Linked DNA regions of Paraglaciecola sp. L3A3. Each later gene encodes a partner of the first gene's protein in a complex. Links are inferred from orthologs where the notes say so. Each region holds a gene or a part of one and is shown in the gene's direction. Other genes may lie near its edges.

Evidence for each region.
Region 2: the proteins of pabB (region 1) and GQR87_RS18985 are in contact, whole or in part, in a solved structure (PDB 8RP0), measured with the Escherichia coli proteins. The link is inferred for Paraglaciecola sp. L3A3 from one-to-one orthologs.

Annotation. Positions count from the first base shown.
Region 1 is NZ_CP047023.1:3,187,431-3,190,526, forward strand. The notes cover bases 24-2,867. They hold pabB (aminodeoxychorismate synthase component I), read left to right. Parts: upstream 24-667; coding sequence 668-2,068; downstream 2,069-2,867. Other genes in these bases: GQR87_RS13325 (fumarate hydratase), read right to left, coding at 24-540; GQR87_RS13335 (CoA pyrophosphatase), read left to right, coding at 2,089-2,661; GQR87_RS13340 (glycoside hydrolase family 43 protein), read right to left, coding at 2,737-2,867. Outside these bases: more of GQR87_RS13325, read right to left, coding at 1-23; more of GQR87_RS13340, read right to left, coding at 2,868-3,096. UniProt on the Escherichia coli protein: Part of a heterodimeric complex that catalyzes the two-step biosynthesis of 4-amino-4-deoxychorismate (ADC), a precursor of p-aminobenzoate (PABA) and tetrahydrofolate.
Region 2 is NZ_CP047023.1:4,606,356-4,609,320, forward strand. Bases 215-2,927 are described here. They hold GQR87_RS18985 (aminodeoxychorismate/anthranilate synthase component II), read left to right. Parts: upstream 215-1,123; coding sequence 1,124-1,732; downstream 1,733-2,927. Other genes in these bases: trpS (tryptophan--tRNA ligase), read left to right, coding at 215-1,109; GQR87_RS18990 (HDOD domain-containing protein), read left to right, coding at 1,812-2,927. Outside these bases: rpe (ribulose-phosphate 3-epimerase), read left to right, coding at 1-69; more of trpS, read left to right, coding at 102-214; more of GQR87_RS18990, read left to right, coding at 2,928-2,957. UniProt on the Escherichia coli protein: Part of a heterodimeric complex that catalyzes the two-step biosynthesis of 4-amino-4-deoxychorismate (ADC), a precursor of p-aminobenzoate (PABA) and tetrahydrofolate.

The DNA of each region.
Region 1 (3,096 bases):
CATAGTAGGTAATGTTTTCACTACCCAGTCAGCAATATCATCACTGGGGTTAAGCATCACCATTTTTGATTTGTTTTCTGAACCGCCACCTTTAGCCGCGATCATCACTTCTATATGATCACCTGCAACTGTATCAATATGCACTACAGCTGGGGTATTATCTTTAGTGTTAATCCGTTTACCAGCAGGATCTGACACGATTGAGGCCCGTAAAGGATTATCTGGATTCAAATAAGCACGTCGAGTGCCTTCATCCACCATTTGTTGTACCGTTAAATCAGTTTTATCCCATTGCACACCCATACCAATTTTAACAAAACAGGTCACAATACCCGTGTCTTGACATAATGGACGTTTACCTTCAGCAGACATTCGAGAATTAATTAAGATTTGCGCCATCGCATCTTTCGCTGCTTGGCTTTGCTCTTTGTTATAAGCTTTTTCAACAGCTTTAATGTAATCAAGTGGGTGGTAATAAGAAATAAATTGCAAAGATTCCTCGATACTGTCGATAAAATCTTGCTGACGAATAACAGTCATAAATGCCTCTTGAATTTTCAGGGATAATTTTTCTTACTATTATGATAACCTGCTATAGCTATTAGCTCCATGAGAAATCCGCCCCAATTAAGCAAGTAATTTTGCAAGTACACAAAATCAACAGATGATGAACCAAGAAAAACCTTTAATATCGATTAACACACTTAACTTATCTCCTTCTCTCCCTATTGCTGATATTTTTGAGCACTTTGCGGCCGACAATTGGTCTATATTATTAGACTCATCAGATGGCATTCACCAAGATGCTCAATTTGATATTTTGGTGGCAGCTCCCATAGCCACCATTACAACTAATGGTGCATCCAGTAAAATATGGCATAAGGCTAAGCAACAAACTGAGCAGAAAACAACAAACCCGTTAACTCTGCTACAGGCCTTGAAAAATCAATATATCAGTGAAACCCAACTTGATTCAGATTTACCTTTTATTGCTGGTGCCATGGGATATTTTGCTTATGACTTGGGCAGACAATTTGAAAATATCCCAAGCCAAAGACCCGAAGAATATAGAACGCCAGATATGGCAGTTGGCATTTACACTTGGAGTATTATTAAGGATAAAAAAGCGGGCAAATTTTACCTTTGCAGCATGTCAAATTATCCCCATCCAAGCGTTTCAGCAATTGAAGCCCTAGAGCCAACCATATCTAAGCAGAGCTTTTTTTCCTTAAATGAAGCTTGGCAAGCCAATATGGACAAACAACAATATCAGCAAAAAATATCTAAAATCATTGATTATTTGCAAGCTGGAGATTGTTATCAGGTCAATTTGGCTCAGCGATTTAGTACCACCTATCGAGGAGATGAATGGTCTGCTTACAAACTACTTAGTAAAGCAAACCAAGCGCCATTTTCTGCTTTTATCCGTATGCCCAATAGTGCCATTATCAGCATTTCACCTGAGCGATTAATTTCGGTTAAAAATAGGTTGGTACAAACTAAACCCATTAAAGGTACTCGGCCTCGCGGTAAAACTGCAGCAGAAGATAAACAACATATTGCAGCACTATTAAGTTCTGAGAAAGATCGCGCTGAAAACTTAATGATTGTAGATTTATTACGTAATGATCTGAGTAAACATTGCCATGCCGGCAGCGTACAAGTGCCACATTTATTCCAGATAGAAAGTTTTAATGCCGTACATCACCTAGTCAGTACTGTCACCGGCAAGCTAAAAACAGACAGTACACCACTGAATATATTGCAAGGCGCATTTCCTGGAGGCTCCATTACTGGAGCCCCTAAAATTAGAGCTATGCAAATCATTGATGAATTAGAGCCTAATAATCGTAATATATACTGTGGTAGTATTGGTTATGCAGGCTTACAAGGTGACATGGACACTAGCATTTGTATTCGTACTTTATTATGTGAAAAAACTGAATCAAACAAGCAAATTCACTGTTGGGCTGGAGGCGGTATAGTGATAGATTCGAATGCCAAAGATGAATATCAAGAAAGTTTAGATAAAGTATCTAAAATATTACCTGTGCTTCCCCTTATCTGAGGATAAAAAGTAGTTATCAAATGAACAAAACACAATTTTTAACTCGTTTTCTTCATGCCAGAAACATCTATCATGATGCAGATTACCCATTATCAAAACCGGGTAAAGCTGCTGCAGTATTGTTGCCTATCATTGAACATAATAACCAATTATCCGTATTATTTACTTTAAGAGCTAAACACTTAAAACATCATGCTGGGCAAATCAGTTTCCCAGGAGGTAAACAAGAAATAACGGATAACTCGCTGTTAGATACTGCTATTCGAGAAACACAAGAAGAAGTGGGTATATTACCTAGTCAAATCGAAGTAATAGGCAGCTTGCCTTTATACCGAACAATTAGTCGCTTTGAAGTGACACCTTTCATTGGTTTTGTTAATTCCCCCTTAACCTTAATTATTGATAAAAATGAAGTGGATAGTACATTTGAAGTGCCGCTGCCTTACTTGTTAGACCAAAATAATCATCTTACCCATTGGGTTAAGCGCAACAAAACTCTACAACCTATTCATTTTATTCCATGGCAACAACATACTATATGGGGTGCTACCGCAACCTTTATTCGTACCCTTTCACAGCATATAAATGACTAACCTATGTCCAGGTCAGTCATTTAAGGTCTAAAAAAGCAACACAGAGCTTTTTTGAATTAACGAGTTTAGCGAATATTAAGACTGTATTTCTTCATACTTAAAGTAATCAAAATCGGCAACCACATTCATGCCAGATGTATCTTGACAAGCCATACCTACAAAAGCCCCAGTAAAGCTGGCACCTTCACCTTTCCCAGCTTCATCAGAGACAATGGAATAGTCAAGATTAACGGGTAATTTAGTGTATTCAATACCGTCAATTGAGAAGAAAAAATGCAAAGTATCGTCATTCACTTCAGCACGTAAAAAAACCTTACCTTGCTTAGGTAAAGTAAACCTTGCGTCGGTTTCATAGCCGTTTATATGCCCTTCTCTTAGCGGAAAATTAAGAGCCAAAGACTGCTCAGCGTTACACTGCATAATATCGACAAATCG
Region 2 (2,965 bases), 1.4 Mb from region 1 along the record:
TTTAATCAACCGGATTACACGCAAGTTATCAAACAAATGCGTGATGAATTAGCCAAAGTTAAGCGCTAACCTTTTAAACTACAAAATAGATCACAAACATTATGAGCAAACCTATCGTATTAAGCGGCTGTCAGCCATCTGGACAACTTACTATTGGCAACTATATTGGTGCACTTCGCCAATGGGTAAACATGCAAGATACCCATGATTGCTTGTACATGCTAGTTGATCTGCACGCCATTACCGTCCGTCAAGATCCTCAGGCTTTATATAACGCCTGTTTAGACGGCTTAGCTTTATATATTGCCTGTGGCATTGATCCTGAAAAGAGTACCGTGTTTATGCAGTCTCATGTGCCTCAGCATACTCAACTAGGCTGGATCATGAACTGTTACGCGCAAATGGGTGAACTGAACAGAATGACTCAGTTCAAAGATAAGTCCGCTAAAAATGTGTCTAATATTAACTCAGGCTTATACACCTACCCTACATTAATGGCAGCTGATATATTGATATATCAAGCTAATCAAGTGCCTGTTGGCGATGATCAAAAACAGCATTTAGAACTCACTCGCGATATCGCCACACGTTTTAATAATTTATATGAGCCAACATTTACTATTCCAGAGCCTTTTATTCCTAAAGTAGGGGCAAGAGTCATGAGCTTGCAGGATCCCACGAAAAAAATGTCTAAGTCAGATGACAATGTGAATAACTTTGTTGGCTTATTAGAAGATCCTAAAAAAATCGCTAAAAAAATTAAACGTGCGGTCACAGACTCTGATGAACAGGCTCGTATTTATTTTGATACAGCTGAAAAACCTGGGGTATCTAACTTATTAAGTTTATTGTCTTGTGCTACAGGCAAATCTATTGCTGAACTATTGCCTGAATACGAAGATAAAATGTATGGCCACCTTAAAGGTGATGTGGCCGATGCAGTGGTTGCTTTGCTAGAACCCATTCAAGCTAAGTTTGCCACCCTTAGAAACGACCGAGCAGCGTTAGATGATATTATGCGTAATGGAGCAGAAAAAGCCTCAGAAAGAGCTCAGCAAACATTAGATAAAGTATATAAAGCAGTGGGCTTCATCCCAAAACCTCTTTAAGCTTTCGACAAACAATGCTGTTATTGATCGATAACTACGATTCTTTTACGCACAACTTGGCCCGCTACTTTGAAGAGCTGGGTCAAGAGGTAAATGTAAAACGAAATGATGAAATTTCTTGTCAAGATATTGAAAATTTAGCACCTGAATTTTTGGTATTTTCACCTGGTCCTTGCACGCCAACACAGGCAGGCATCACACTAGAAGCGATTAAACAGTTTGCTGGAAAAATTCCAATCTTAGGCGTATGCCTAGGGCATCAAGCAATTGGCCAAGTATTCGGCGCAACAGTGATACGAGCCAATAAAGCTATTCATGGTAAAACATCTGAGGTATACCATGACAACAGTCAATTATTCCAGATGGTCTCTAACCCGTTTAAGGCCACACGATATCATTCACTAATTTTAGACCTCAATACTCTACCTGATGATTTTATGATGACTGCTTGGTGTGAAAACGTTGCAGAAAATTGCTGTAGAGAAATTATGGGTATAGAGCACAAAACATTAGCTATTTATGGCGTACAGTTTCATCCAGAGTCATTACTGACCGAGTTTGGCCATGAAATATTAAAAAACTTCCTAAAAAGTACTCAATCTACTGAGAAAACCCACGAATAATTAAGAGCATTAGCCATATTGGTATATTATTGGCTTTACTTTAAAATATATAAAAAAATTTGATGAGTTTACGATAAGTATGGAAAACATCCTCAAAACACGCTTCAACGATCTGTTTTTAGACGTTAGGGTGGCGCAAAAAAACATACTAGATGAAGGTAAACCGCAAGTGAATGTGGTTGATGCAGAACAGAATAAGACTTCTCGCCAACTATTATCTGTTGAAAAACAAGCTCTTCTTGAAAAAGACTTGAACAATAAAGCTGAATTAAATCTTCAACTGTCAGTGAATAGCCAACTAGATGCTGAAGTTGAAAGACGTTTACTAGAAGATATACAAGACATCGATCATCTCTACAATAAAGTACTAGGCATAGACGAAGTTATGCCTACATTGCTCGATGCTATTGGTGTTAGAGCGGCAACTATTTCCAAAATAGAACCGCTAGCTGGTGAAATGTCATGGTTTTATAACGATTTAATGCGATTAGTAAACCAACCTAAATATAAACGTGTTGATAGTAAAGGCAAAGTCATTTTGGTGGATAGTTTACGAGCTGGGCTTAGTTTTTTTGGTCTCGATAATTTAATCCAAATTGTCACCTCTTTATCCTTTAGACGTTGGTTACCACAGATCACAGACCCTTATCCCAAAATAAAAGTAAGAATATGGGAAGAAGCACTTGCCACTGCCCTGTGCTGCAAACAAATTGCGACTATTAGTAAAGTTGACCCAAACCATGCCTTTTGTATTGGCATGTTGCAACTATGTGGCAAGATAGTTATTACTCGAAAATATTTTCGCATATTTGAAGAAGTACAAAGAGAAGCTTTAATTGAAACAGAAACGTATGGCAAACATGAAGAACATAAAGCACTGCGTACTACCCGCCCGAATGGCGAATTTTTAAATATTTTAATCGAAAAACATGCATTTAATATTAGTACTAAGCTGATAGTCAAAATGGATATGAAACGAGTATTCATTAGCCAACCTATGCAAGAGTTACAACAAAATTTGCCTGATTCTGAGTTATCTCCCATGGCATTAGTTCTTAAACAAGGCAGTGCATATGCTAAGTATCGGATTTTAAAACAACATAAACTGATCGACCTTCCGCAGGCAAAAGAGTTTGTACGCTCGATGAAACTCCCAAAGGGTGCGTTAGAATTATTAAAAACCACTGATATACGTACTTTACAATTAACCACTTCAAACAATTAAAAGATTTC